Regions from separate parts of the Mycobacterium sp. SMC-11 genome, predicted to be linked through region 2. Evidence: predicted binding sites of a transcription regulator. Region 2 holds the regulator's gene; the other holds the start of a gene.
The links. Region 2 encodes LexA, which represses DNA repair genes until DNA is damaged. Its sites were predicted from a motif close to CGAACANNTGTTCG; they were not measured.
Positions count from the first base shown of each region.

Region 1: the regulator LexA is predicted to act here: its motif matches at 3,526-3,539, upstream of ACKY0X_RS20430 (HNH endonuclease signature motif containing protein).

Region 1 covers NZ_CP176430.1:4,302,212-4,309,332, forward strand. Annotated here, with positions in the region: gene ACKY0X_RS20410 (LLM class flavin-dependent oxidoreductase) at 1-718, shown strand, start outside; gene ACKY0X_RS20415 (zinc-binding dehydrogenase) at 718-1,734, shown strand; gene ACKY0X_RS20420 (SCO6745 family protein) at 1,724-2,602, opposite strand; gene ACKY0X_RS20425 (SIMPL domain-containing protein) at 2,668-3,408, shown strand; gene ACKY0X_RS20430 (HNH endonuclease signature motif containing protein) at 3,540-5,051, shown strand; gene gjpA (outer membrane porin GjpA) at 5,357-6,211, opposite strand; gene ACKY0X_RS20440 (class I SAM-dependent methyltransferase) at 6,343-7,121, opposite strand, start outside.
Region 2 covers NZ_CP176430.1:2,849,446-2,856,566, forward strand. Annotated here, with positions in the region: gene ACKY0X_RS13390 (proteasome assembly chaperone family protein) at 159-1,136, shown strand; gene ACKY0X_RS13395 (peroxynitrite isomerase) at 1,145-1,630, opposite strand; gene nrdR (transcriptional regulator NrdR) at 1,666-2,130, opposite strand; gene ACKY0X_RS13405 (LysM peptidoglycan-binding domain-containing protein) at 2,276-2,776, opposite strand; gene lexA (transcriptional repressor LexA) at 2,990-3,676, shown strand; gene ACKY0X_RS13415 (nuclear transport factor 2 family protein) at 3,679-4,131, shown strand; gene ACKY0X_RS13420 (LGFP repeat-containing protein) at 4,132-6,099, opposite strand; gene ACKY0X_RS13425 (acyl-CoA dehydrogenase family protein) at 6,379-7,121, opposite strand, start outside.

The DNA of each region.
Region 1 (7,121 bases), 1.5 Mb from region 2:
CGCAGCCCTGCACATTCGCCCCTACACCTGGCCGTATCCAGAAGTCTCTGCAGCCGCGATGATTTCGCCGTCCGGGCCGCGGTTGGCCGGTGCGCTGGGCACCTCACTGCTATCACTGTCGATGTCGGTTCCGGGCGGGTTCGCGGCCCTGGAGAACACCTGGGAAGTGGTGCGCGACCAGGCCGCCAAGGCCGGCCGCGAGGAACCGGACCGGGGTGACTGGCGGGTGCTGAGCATCATGCACATCGCCGACACCCGCGAGCAGGCGGTGGCCGACTGCACCTACGGACTGCAGGACTTCGCCAATTACTTCGGCGCAGCCGGGTTCGTACCGCTGGCCAGCGAAGTCGAAGGCTCGCCGCAGACGCCGACCGAGTTCGTCGAGGCCTACGCCGCGGCCGGGAGTAGCTGCATCGGCACCCCCGATGACGCGATAGAACACATCACCGGCCTGCTGGAGCGCTCCGGTGGCTTCGGCACCTTGCTGTTCCTGGGGCATGATTGGGCCTCACCCGAGGCCACGTATCACAGCTACGAGCTGTTGGCCCGCAAGGTGATTCCCCACTTCAAGGGCCAACTCACCGCACCTAAGGCATCACACGAATGGGCCCGGGGCATGCGCGACACACTGTTCAGCCGGGTCGGCGAGGCGATCACGAACGCCGTCGTCGAGCATGTGGCCGAGTCCGCGCCCCCCGACACGAATAGTTCGCACTGATGCGCGCGGCGGTGCTGCGCGACGGGCGGATGATCTACCGCGACGACGTGCCAGAGCCGACGCCGGGTCCGGGCCAGGTGCTCGTTGCGGTAACTGCCTGCGGCATCTGCGGATCCGACCTGCATTTCACCTCGCACGGCGAGCAGGTGCTGGCCGCGACGCAGGCCATGTCCGGCAGCCCGTCCTCGCGGGCATCGATCGATCTGGGCGCCGACATCTTCATGGGTCACGAATTCAGCGCAACAGTGCTCGAAGCCGGCCCCGGCACCGATACCTTTCCCGCCGGAACGCCCGTTACCTCTATCCCGGTGCTGTTGGCCGCCAAGGGTATTGAACCAATCGTCTATTCCAACACCACGTTGGGCGGCTACGCCGAGAAGATGCTGCTGTCGGCTCCGCTGCTGGTGCCGATCCCCAACGGGCTGGATCCCCGCCACGCCGCATTGACCGAGCCGATGGCCGTGGGACTGCATGCGGTCAACAGATCCGACATCGTGGCCGGCGAGACGGCGCTGGTGTTGGGCTGCGGACCGATCGGGATGGCAATCGTCGCAGCCTTGCGCACCGCAGGGGTGGAAGACATTGTGGCCGCTGATTATTCGCTCGCCCGGCGAGACCTTGCGACGATCATGGGCGCGCATCGCACCCTCGACCCGGCGCAGGGGTCGCCGTTCGACACCGTCACCCCGAACGTGGTCTTCGAGGCGGTCGGCGTGCCGGGCATCATCGACGACGTGCTGCGGCGCACGCCGGCGCGCAGCCGCCTGGTGGTGGCCGGAGTGTGCATGGAGCCCGACACCGTGCATCCGTTCTACGGCATCGCCAAGGAGATCAGCGTGCAGTTCGTACTGGCCTACGAGCCGGCAGAGTTCGCCGCGTCACTGCGGGACATCGCCGAGGGCCGGATCGACGTGGCTCCGCTGATCACCGGCGAGGTCGGACTCGACGGTGTGGGCACCGCTTTCGACGAGCTGGCCGACCCCGGTCGGCACTGCAAGATCCTGGTTACCCCTTAGCCGAAGCGCCCAGCCACGCCTGCGGGAAGCCACCGGCGTCGACCAGCTGCTTCGACCACCCGCCCACCAGTTCCACCAATTCGCCGAAGTCGTCGCCGAGACGGGCCACGATCGGAGCACATGCCGCGTCGGTCGCCGTCTCGACCGCCTCGCGCGCGGCGCGTCCGGCATCGCTGAGCACGCCGTCGCGCGCCAGACCGCGCTCGGCCAACCGGGCCTCGCCCCCGGACAAGTCGTCGTCGCTCCACGCCCGGGACCGGACGTAGGTGCGCGGCGGGAATCCGCGGTAGAGCTCGGTGATCAGGCCAATCTCGACACCATCGAATCCCGCTGCCACCCAGGCGTTCACGTGCGCGTCGCCACGGAATTCGCGCAGCTGGTCAGCCAACAGCCAGGCATCGGTGAGCGGCTCGCCGACCAGCCCGTCGGCAACCAGCCCGGCGAACAGCGGCTTGCCCGCCACCGAGAGACCATCGGCAGCGCGGCGCAGCAATTCCGCCGCGCGCTCGATGCCGTCAGGGGCTGCTCCCAAGACCCGACGCAGCTGAGCCACCGCACCTTCGGTACGCGCCGCCCGGATGGTCGGCGCGTCGGTCAACTTCCAGCCGTAGCCGACGGCGGGAACGACCACCGCCGGATTGAACACCCCGAACGTCGCGGCGATCACGTCGCCGGGCGCCTGCCCCAGCGCGGAGCCGCGGCTGCAGAAGTACGCTGGCCCGTCCGGCATTTCGACCCCATCGGTTGTTGCGGGGCTGGCACCGAAACCGAGCGCCGCGTAACCGCGGTGACACTCCGGGGAGAAGTACACCTGGCCGGCGAACGGCTCGATGGCGCTGGACAGTGCTCGCGACGGTGCGGAGGTCATCACCTCAGTGTGCCGCATGGGCCTTTTCCGCCGGTGTGTGCGTCGTCTCCGATAGGGTGCCAGTCATGCCGACACACAGTGCCCGGATGGTTCTCCGCTGGTCGATGACGATGGCGCTGGCCGGCGTGGCCGCCCTCGCAATGGCCGGCTGCGATGCCGCGCCGGGCGGCGGAACGGACATCCCGCGCCAGGTGACCGTGGTGGGCACCGGCGAGGTCCAGGGAATTCCGGACACGCTGACCACTGAGGCGGGTATCGAGTTCGTCGCCGGAGATGTCACCAGCGCGATGAACCAGACCAGCGAGCGTCAGCAGGCGGTGATCGACGCACTGGTGGATGCCGGTGTGGACCGCAAGGACATCAGCACCACCCAGGTCAGCCTGCAGCCGCAGTACGGCAATCCCGACGCCAGCGGGTCGGCCAACATCACCGGCTACCGGGCCGGCAACACCATCCGGGTCAAGGTCGAGCGCGATTCCGCCTCCCAGGTCCTGGCGGTGATCGTGCGAGCCGGCGGGGACGCCACCCGGATCAACGGGGTCAGCTACTCCATCGAGGACGATTCGGCGCTGGTGCGTGGCGCCCGGGAGCGGGCCTTCAACGACGCCAAGGACCGCGCCGAACAATACGCCCAGTTGTCGGGCCTGCGCCTCGGCCAGGTGATCTCGATCTCCGAGATCGCTGGCGAGACGCCGCCGACGCCGGTCGGGATGCCGATGCCCCGCGCGATGGCCGCCGCTCCCCCGGTCGAGCCCGGTCAGCAGACCGTGAGCTTCACCGTGACCGCGGTCTGGGAGCTGAGCTAAGACTCCTAACCTTCTGATCCGTGGTCGGATCACTCTTTAGTCCTTCCGACCGTGACGGCAGTTATCCACAAATGGCGGCCCTGTCAGAAAGTTTGAGTCAGTGGAATCCGCTATAATCGAACGTATGTTCGATCAGTCGGCGGGTTCCGTCTCCGGAGTCGGTGGCGCGGCTTAGTGAGCTGTTTGAGCGGCGGTATCCGTCGGTGACGTCGGAGTCGGCGGCGTTGGTGGATCGGGTGTGTGTGTCGGCGCGGGCGGAGAATCGGGCGGCGGCGGCGCAGTTGGTGGCGATCGGGGAGTTGTTTGCGCTGCGGTTGAGTCGCTGTGGTGAGACCGAAGTGTGGGCGGTCGATACCGAGGCGGCGGTGGCTGCGGAGGTGGCGGCGGCGTTGCGGATCAGCCAGGGGCTGGCGGCTAGTCGGTTGCATTACGCGCGGGTGATGCGTGAGGAGTTGCCGCAGGTGGCCGAGGTGTTCAAGGCCGGCGATATCGATATGCGGTTGTTTCAGACGATCGTGTATCGCACCGGGTTGATCACCGACCGGCAGGTGCTGGCGGTCGTTGATGGGCAGTTGGCGGCGCAGGTGGGTCGGTGGCCGTCGCTGACCAGGAGTCGGTTGGCGGCAAAGATCGACAAGATCGTGGCCCAGGCCGATGCCGATGCGGTGCGCCGCCGCAAAGAACGCCAAGCCCAGCGCGGGGTCGGCTTCAGCGATCAAGAGGGTGGGCTCACCGAGATCTACGGCAGCCTGTTCACCACCGATGCCCGTGCACTGGACAAGGCGCTGGATGCGTTGGCCGCCACGGTGTGTGAGCACGATCCGCGCACGCGTGAGCAGCGGCGTGCCGATGCGATGGGGGCGTTGGCGGCGCGGGCCGATCGGCTGGGTTGTCGCTGCGGGCGCCCGGACTGTGCGGCGGGAGGGCGGGCGGCGGCCTCACCGGTGTTGATTCATGTGATCGCTGAGCGGGCCAGCGTCGATGGGACTGGGGTTGCGCCGGGCTCGTTGGTCGGGGCCGAGGGGTTGATCCCGCCGGAGGTGGTTGCTGAGCTCGCCCGATCGGCCCGGTTGGTGTCGTTGGTGCATCCCGGCGATGCTCCGCCGGAGCCGGGGTATGTGCCGTCGAAGGCGTTGGCGGATTTTGTGCGGTGCCGGGATATGACGTGTCGTTGGCCCGGTTGTGACCGCCCGGCGCTCGACTGCGATCTGGACCATACGATTGCCTACGGTGACGGTGGGCCCACGCATGCGTCGAATCTCAAATGTTATTGCCGCACCCATCATTTGGTGAAGACGTTTTGGGGGTGGCGAGATCAGCAGTTGCCCGATGGCACGGTGATCCTGACGTCGCCGTCGGGGTGCACTTACGTCACCACCCCGGGCAGTTCGTGGCTGTTCCCGTACTTGTGCGTGCCCACCGGGGGCCTGCCGACACCGCGGCAGCGCGTCGATGACCGCTGTGGTGAGCGCACCGCGATGATGCCCCGCCGACGGCGCACCCGCGCCCAACACCGCGCGGCCCGTATCGCTACCGAACGCAACCAGAACCGCAAGGCCCGCGAAGCGCGACACGCTGCATTCGACGCCGTCTGGTTCCCCAAAGCCACCGCCGCCGCAGACGACGACCCACCACCCTTCTAACGGGACCCGTTGGTTCGGGTTGCGAGCGTGGGAACTTGCAACCACCGACAGTTGCTGGTCGTGGGATCGCCTCGCCTGCACCGGTGCCGCTTCGCCAGGCAGAACGCTCCGCCGTCGCCACATGGATTCGGCGACTCGCCGTCCCAATCATCGGTCACCGCGATGAAGCGAATCGGCAAAGTCTTCGGCGAGTACACCTCCGACAGCTCGGCGATGATCCCGAATTGAAAGGGAGTCAGAGGCGGGCGTACCAATGATGCTGAGGGCGCCCGCCTCCGTCGCTCACCTGACGAACACTCCGTTCGTCAGCTCATCCCGCCCGCAAACATTTCGACGAGGCTGACCAACGACGCGATGAGACCAACGCCCTCACCCGGGGCCGAGTACGGCATTCCCATCCCTACCATCTGCAGGTCGAGACCGAGCGAGTTGTAGATCGAACCACCGATGCTGCCGGAATCTGTTACTCCGGGTGTGAAAAGACCGCCGAAATCGAAGCTGGCCCCGAGGACCGCATTGCCTTCCGGGACCTGCAAAGCGTCGTTCAACATCGGAACCAACGCATCAAGGTTCAGAGTGGCCCCGTTGAAGAACGCGCCGACCATGTTCGCGGGCGTGGCCAACAGTTCTTGCAGCGCCGCCTCAAAATCACTGTCACCAACACTGTCGATGATCGACCCGATGCTGTTGATCAGCTCCACTCCGGGACTGAGCAGCGGGCCGACCAGTCCCATCAGCACGCCGCTCAACGGCGACGACAAGAGCGTCAGGATCGTGGCCGCGGGCTCGGCGGCTTCTACCGGCACGACCCCCATGCCCATGTCCATTCCGGCCAGGTACTGCAGACCCCAAAGATGGCTCCAGTCCAGAGTTTGTGCCGCCAGTTCCGAGCCCTCGGGGGTAGCGACGTCGACACCGAGGAAGGTCACCGCGGCAAAAGCCTCTTGCAGAGAACTTGGGAACCCGAAGTCAGCATCTTTGATTGCGTCGAAGATCTGGGTGGCGTTGGCGAGCGTGGTGTTGAAAACGTCAACCCATGGCCCGAACAGGTCGAGTGACGCGGTCAGTTGCACGGACGGCGGCGCTGAGACGGGAAGCGCTGGCATCACTGGGTTTACCGCGATCAATCCGGAAACGGCCAGGGCAGTTCCTCCGGCCATGAGGCCACAGAAGTCGATGCGGGGTACAAGGTAGTGAGAGTCACGAGACGGTGTCATGCCTAGTTTGTCGCGCGGCAGATGAGGTTGGTTCCTGCTTCAGAAGAGATTCTGAAGTGACGTACATCTAATTTTCAGGGCCGACCGAACTCGACGAGAGTGGTCGGCGCACGAAACCTCGCCAGACCACGCGTACGGTAGATCAGCGGAACCGCCGCGCCAAGCACCCTGCCCCGTCCGCGCGGCATGCCGAGCTCGGAGACGGCCCTGACCCCGGGCACCGCACGCAGTTGGTCGTAGTCATTTGCAGTGAACCAGAACGGCATTGGTGGCGCTGTGTAGTTGTCGCTGAGCTTGAAGCCACGGCGCGAGCGTGAGTAGGCACTCAACAACCTCGGCACACTGTCGAAGATCATCCGCCCGCCGGGAAACCTCCGGGCGCAGGCGGCGAACAGCTCGAACACCGCGTCGCGGTCCAGGTACTGCAGCAGCCCTTCGGCCGTGATCAACACATCGGCGGAATCGCCAACCTCGTCCATCCAGGAGTAGTCGAGCGCCGACTGGGCACAGTACCGCAGCCGGCTCGATTCTGGTAACAGCTGCTGTCGCAGCCGAACCACAGGCTGCAAATCCACCGAAAGCCAACGTAACTGACCGTTGTCGACCCGCCAGAAGCTGGTCTGCAAACCCTCGGCAAGGGCGACTACGGTGGCGCGCGGATACACCGCCAAGTATTCGCGCGTGGCCTGGTCGAACACCAACGCCCGCATCGCGGTGGCCTGGTGAGTCCTGCCGAAATCGGCGTAGTCGTACTCAAGGCTGTTGAACAGCTCGATCGCCATCGGGTCAACGATCAGCCCGTCAGACCGCTTCGCCTCGGCTGCCCGCTGATACAACGTCAGCAGCGCGGTCT
Region 2 (7,121 bases):
TTTCCTCGCTCAGCGAACGCCCACGGCGCCGCGGAATTCCGACGGTGCCCCCGTACGTTGTGCAGCAGACGCGCGCACCGTTTTCGGCGCGCGGCCCCCGGTGGGGGAAAATGGACGGTGCGATCCATTGCGATCTGCACAACGAGGAGGCGAAGGCGATGGCCGACTACCCGGACAACGGTCCCGACCGGGACCGGCACTATCAGGTCGAGCAGAGCGGCATGTACGAGCTGGAGGTGCCGGCGCCGCAGCTGATGTCGGCGGACGGCGAGGGACCGGTCCTGATCCACGCGCTCGAGGGCTTCTCCGACGCCGGCCACGCGATCCGGCTGGCCGCCAAGCACCTCAAGAGCAACCTGGACAGTGAGTTGGTGGCGTCGTTCGCGATCGATGACCTGCTCGACTACCGCTCGCGGCGGCCGCTGATGACGTTCAAGGCCGACCACTTCACCCACTACACCGAACCCGAGCTGAGCCTGCACGCGCTGCGGGACAGTGCGGGCACGCCGTTTCTGCTGTTGGCGGGCATGGAGCCCGACCTGAAGTGGGAGCGGTTCATCACCGCGGTGCGACTGTTGGCCGAGCAGCTCGGGGTGCGCCGGACCATCGGCTTGGGCACCATCCCGATGGCCGTCCCCCACACACGGCCGGTGACGCTGACCGCACATTCCAACAATCGCGACCTGATCAGCGAATTCACCCCGTGGATCACCGAGGTTCAGGTTCCCGGCAGCGCATCCAACCTGCTGGAGTACCGGATGGCTCAGCACGGCCATGAGGTCGTCGGCTTCACGGTGCATGTGCCGCACTACGTGGCCCAGACCGACTACCCCGAGGCAGCCGAGGCGCTGCTCAAGCAGGCCGCGCAGACCGGCGCGCTGGAACTGCCGCTGAGCGACCTCCGTGACGCCGCGGCCGAGATCCGTTCCAAGATCGACCAGCAGGTCGAAGCGAGCGCCGAAGTGGCCCAAGTGGTCACGGCCCTGGAACGCCAGTACGACGCATTCGTCACCGCCCAGGAGAATCGCTCGTTGCTGTCCCGCGACGAAGAGCTGCCCAGCGCCGACGAGCTCGGTGCCGAGTTCGAGCGTTTCCTGGCGCAGGAGGCGAAGAAGAACCTCGACGGCGACGACTGAGGTCCGGGCTACTCGGTCCGACGAAGCGTGGCGGTGAGGTGGTTCTGCGCGGGCTGGCCGACTGCGCCCATGTCCAGCGTGTACGACAACTCATCGCCGTCGAGGCGATAGTGGCGGCCCAGGACGGTCACTTCTTTGGCCGTCGGCGCCAGCCCGATCGTCGGCGCGGACATCTGTAGGTCCACGCCGTTGGCTGTGACCGTGTAGCTGCCTACCTCGATCTCGGTGATACCGCTGGGATGCGCCAGCACCCACTCGATCTGACCGGGTTGCGGCACCCGCAGGTAGCCGGTCTCGGCATGCAGGGGCAGGCCATCGGCGGGCGACTTGGTCTTCTGGCTGTACACCAGGAACGGCTTGCCGACGTGTGAGAACACCACCTCTTCGAGGTAGTCGAATGACGCGATCGTGGGATACACCCCGGATCCCTGGCCCGACCAGGTGCCCAACAGCGGGGCCAACTCCACAAGGTTCGGATGCAACTCGGGTGCCATGGCGCCAGCGTAGTGCGCGGTGACGCCCGCACGGCTCAACTGGTGCTGGGCATCTCGCGGTGTTCGCGCAGGGCCTCGATCTCCCGCTCGAAGTCGGCGGCCGAGGAAAAGGATCGGTACACCGAGGCGAATCGCAGGTAGGCGACTTCGTCGAGTTCACGCAGCGGACCCAGGATTGCCAGGCCCACCTCGTGGCTGGGAATCTCCGGCGAACCTGCCGCTCGCACAGCGTCTTCCACCTGCTGAGCCAGCAGATTCAGCGCATCGTCATCGACCTGGCGGCCCTGGCAGGCCCGGCGCACGCCGCGCATGACCTTCTCCCGGCTGAACGGCTCGGTGACGCCACTGCGTTTGACCACGGCCAACACCGCGGTTTCCACCGTGGAGAATCGGCGACCGCATTCCGGACAGGACCGACGGCGCCGAATGGCCTGGCCTTCATCGGCTTCGCGGGAATCCACCACCCGGGAGTCTGGATGGCGACAAAACGGGCAGTGCATTGCCGCTCCTTCGCCGTGCCGGGAACCCGCACCCTCAGACAGCTGGGGCACCGTGGGCCATTGGGACAACTGCGAGCGTACCTGCGCGGGTTCCCGGCGGCGCTGCGCAGTCGCCGCGAGCGGCGACCGAAGCGACACGGCGACCTCAGCCCAGCGGAGCGATCAGCGTCTGGCCGGCGTCCAGGGCCACCGACTCCAGGCTGTTGAGCTCGCGGATGCGCTCGATGACCTGTCCGGCCGGCGCGTCCGGTGCGACGCGGGCCGCCAGGTGCGCCAGGCTCTCGCCGCTCTGGACGCGCACCACGCCGAGCTGGTCGGGCACCGCGGAGGCACCGCCGGCTGCTGCCGCGCCGAACTGGGCGATCAGCCCGAGCCACACAGTGATACCGGCGGCGACCAGAGCCAGCACGACGGTGGTCGCCGGGGTGATGGCCTTGACGGGCTGCGGCCGGTGCGGCGCACGGGACATCAGCACCCCGGAACCGCGGTGCCGTAGCGGGGCGCCGCCGGGCCGCGGCCGGACCAGCCGCGCCGGCTGGGTGCGGATCGGGTATGCGCGGCCCGAGGTCCGAGGACCGCGATGCAGCTGGGCCCGCTCGTTGCGGGTCTGCTCGAACGTCGGGGCGATCGTCTCGATGAGCATCATGTGCGGTTCTCCCTCACTCGGCGTCGGCGACCCTGTTCGCTCGACTGTTCGAATACTAATCGATTGTATGTTCGATGTCCGAACACGTGATCGAATCGTTGTCGAAAACATTAGCGAAGGGGTCCGACAAGTCGTCGACGCTTTCGAACGCCCGCGCGACACACCTCGAACACATGTTTGATTAATCGCAGCTATGCGACTAGATTCGCCCCCATGAGTGACAGCAGCAGTAACCCGGCGGGCCCGGACTCAGCGCTGACCGCGCGGCAGCGCACGATCCTGAACGTCATCCGCGCTTCGGTGAACGAGCGGGGTTACCCGCCGAGCATCCGCGAGATCGGCGATGCCGTCGGGCTGACCTCGACCTCCTCGGTTGCTCATCAGCTGCGCACGCTCGAACGCAAGGGCTATCTGCGCCGTGACCCCAACCGGCCCCGCGCGGTCGACGTCCGCGGCCAGGACGACATCACCGGCGCCGTCGAGGCCGCGCAACGCACCGAGTTCGCCGGTTCGGATGCGCTGCCCGAGCCCGCTTTCATTCCAGTTCTGGGCCGGATCGCGGCCGGCGGGCCGATCCTGGCCGAGGAAGCCGTCGAGGATGTCTTCCCGCTCCCCCGCGAGCTGGTCGGTGAAGGTGAGCTGTTCTTGCTCAAGGTGGTCGGCGAATCGATGGTGGACGCCGCGATCTGCGACGGCGACTGGGTTGTGGTGCGCCAGCAGAACGTCGCCGACAACGGCGACATCGTGGCCGCAATGATCGATGGCGAGGCAACCGTCAAGACGTTCAAACGCACCGGCGGTCAGGTCTGGCTGATGCCGCACAACCCCATTTTCGATCCCATACCCGGCAACGATGCGGTGGTGCTGGGCAAAGTCGTCACCGTCATCCGCAAGGTCTGATCATGTTCGCGCCGTGCCCACCGTTCGATGCGGAGTCGGCGCGACAGAAGGTCCAAGCCGCCGAGGACGCCTGGAACACCCGGGATCCCGCACGTGTGGTGCTGGCCTACACAGAAGACTCGGTGTGGCGCAACCGGGACGAGTTCCTCACCGGGCGCGCGGAGATCGAAGCATTTTTGCGGCGCAAGTGGGCCGCCGAACGTGACTACGCACTACGCAAAGAGCTGTGGTGCTACCAGGACAACCGGATCGCGGTGCGCTATCAGTACGAATGCTGCGACGCCGACGGCCAGTGGTGGCGCAGCTACGGCAACGAGCTGTGGGAGTTCGCCGCCGACGGCCGAATGAGCCGCCGCGAATCCAGCATCAACGACATCCCGATCACCGCGGCGCAGCGGCGCCTCTTCGGCCCGCGCCCGCAGCGCGAACGCGACCTGCCGCTGCCGCTGCGGTGATCAGCCGGCCCTGGTGAAGCCGTTGAGCCGCGCGGCATCCTCGGTGGCGAACCAGATCTCGGCGAGGGTGTCGTCATACAGCGCGTTCTGCGGGGTGTAGTAGAGCCCCGAGCCGATGTTCGCCTTGATCGGGTAGCCGTTCGGCTGCTGATACGGGTCGTCCAGCGGCAGGTGCATCACCGGGTGTACCGATTCGTCGATACCGAAGTTGCGCGGTTCGCCACCACCGCCGAAGGTGCGGGTGTCCGTGCCACCGCCGAACCTACGGGGCTCTGCGACAGCGCCGAACCCCCGTGGGTCCGCCCCGCCACCGCCGTGCCCCACGGCATGCCGACCGGTGCCGAAATCTTCTTCGGTCACCACCCGGGTGGGGGCGGTGTCGGTGTCGTCATCGTCGTCGACCTCCGCCTCGCTTTCGTGCTCGCCGTAGTGCAGCCACGGCGCATCCGGAATCGAGGAGACGGGCAGTTCGGGCTCGGACGCGTACGGCGCGGCGGAGGCGCCGTAGCGACTCGGAAGCCGGACGGTGCCCTCGTGCTCGCGGTGATCGTCGCGGTGGTCGTCGCGCCGGTCTTGGTGGGCCCACTGCTCGTCATCGTCGTCGTAGTCGTCGGCGACCGGGGCCGGCACTGCAACCGGCGAGCCCGGCAGCACAGCGGCCGGCCGACGCCGCTGCCACCACATCGCAGCCCCGGCGAGGGCGCCCAACACTGCCAGCACTACAACCGGGATCAGCACCCACATCCAGTTCCAGTGCGTTTCCTTGGCTGCGCCAGTCGCTGTCGACTTGCTCCCGTCGGGCAGGTTCGTCCCGGGAATCTGCAGGCCCGACAGCGCTTGCGCCAGCTCGGCCGGTTCGCTGCTGTAGGTGTTGTTCGCCTGGTTCCAGGCGATCGATCCGCCGGTGAACTTCTGCGACACCACGTCACCTTCGACGGTCTGGTCCCCCACCGGGGCGCCCAGCTTTCCGGAAGCTCCGTCGAGCTTGTCCCAGGCAGACTTCATCGCGCCGCGCACCACGAAGGCGCCGTTGTCGGGGCTGAAGAAGATCACCGGCTCGTCGTCGGCGGCGAACGAATTGAACTTGCTGCCCGAGATCGCTCCGTCAACCGTGCCGGTGATCGGGAAACCCAGGTCGCTACCGGCCGGACCGCCCAGCGACTCGTACTTGGCCAGCACGTCGCCTAGGACGGCATTGGCTCCGGTGACCGGGCTGAAATAGACCTTGCCGTGGGCGAAGTCCTGACCCACGCCGCCGTTGTCACCGACGGGGTACTGATCGCCCTGCTTGGCCCCAAGTGCGCCGGCGGGCCCGCCGGCGCTGCGCCAGGCCTGATCGATGGCCGCGGTCGCGTCGACCTGGGCCTGCACATCCGCCAGCTGCGCCGCCAGCTCCGGCGGAACCGTGGTGAACGTCCTGGTCGCGCTGTCGAAGGACAGTGTTCCGGCGCTGAACTTCTGGGTGACGACGGCGCCATCGTAGCTCTCGTCCTCGACCGGGACCCCGAGCGCCCCGGTCGAGCTGCCCAGCTTGTCCCAGCCGGCGTTGATGGGTCCGCGCACCACGTGCGCGCCGTGCTCGGGCGTCCAGAAAATCACCGGGTTGTCGGCGCCGGACAGGATGGCCACCCGGCTGTCGGGAACCAGGCCGGGCACCTCATCGCTGCTGGGGAAGCCGAGGCCGTTGTCGGCCGCACCGCCCAGTGCCTCGTACTTGTCCAGGATCGCGCCGTAGAGCGCCTTGGCTCCGGTCTCCGGGGTGAAGAAGATGGTGCCACCGGCGAAGTCCTGGGCGAATCCGACACCGGCCGGATGCACGTCCCCCTTGGGGGCACCCAGCGGCGACCCGTCGCCACCAGCCGCTTGCCATGCCGCCGTGATGGCGTCGTGGGCATCGCTGTCGGGCGTCGCCGCAGCGGTCTGCACCGACAAGAGCACGGTGACCGTCGCCGCCAGGCCGAGCGCCATGCGCACCGCCGTCTTGCCGAACCGATCTTTCCGACTAGTCACCAGCCCTCCCAGGCATCTTTATCGACGTTATCGACGCAAATGTTTCCGGCATAGACTTTCCCGCAATCGGCCCGAGTTTCGAAGCCAAGTCATCGATATTGCGGAAACAGATACCCAGCCGATGCTGAAACGATGCAAAAGCCGCTGCCCTGAACGGAACGAGGGGCGCTACCAAACATGCAGGTAGCGCCCCTGGCAGCGCCCGGTTGGGCGCCAACTCGTTCCCGATTGCCTCGGCTAGACGCCGAGGCTGCGGCCGATGATCTCTTTCATGATCTCGGTCGTGCCGCCGTAAATGGTCTGAACACGGGCATCCAGATAAGCCCGCGCGACCGGGTATTCGCGCATGTAGCCGTATCCACCGTGCAGCTGCAGGCAGCGGTCGATCAGGTGCACCTGCTTCTCGGTCGAATACCACTTGGCCATCGCGGCCTGCTCGACGGTCAGCTTCTTGTCCAGGTGCAGCTTCACGAACTCGTCGACCATCATCCGCACCACGGTGGCCTCGGTGGCCAGCTCGGCCAGCAGGAACCGGCTGTTCTGGAAACTGCCGATCGGCTTGCCGAACGCCTTGCGCTCCTTGGTGTACTGGATCGTCTGCTCCAGTACCGCCTCCATCGCCCCGGCCGCCATGATCGCGATCGAGATCCGCTCCTGCGGCAGGTTCTGCATCAGGTAGATGAAGCCCTTGCCCTCCTCGCCGAGCAGGTTCTCCACCGGGACGTGCACGTCGGTGAAGGACAGCTCGGCGGTGTCCTGGGCATCCAAACCGATCTTGTCCAGGTGGCGGCCGCGCTCGAAGCCCTCCATGCCGCGCTCCACGACCAGCAGCGAGAAGCCCTGCGCGCCCTTGTCGGGGTCGGTCTGGGCGACGACGATCACCAGGTCGGAGTGGATGCCGTTGGTGATGAACGTCTTGGAGCCGTTGAGCACATAGTGGTCACCGTGCTTGACCGCGCGGGTCTTGATGCCCTGCAGGT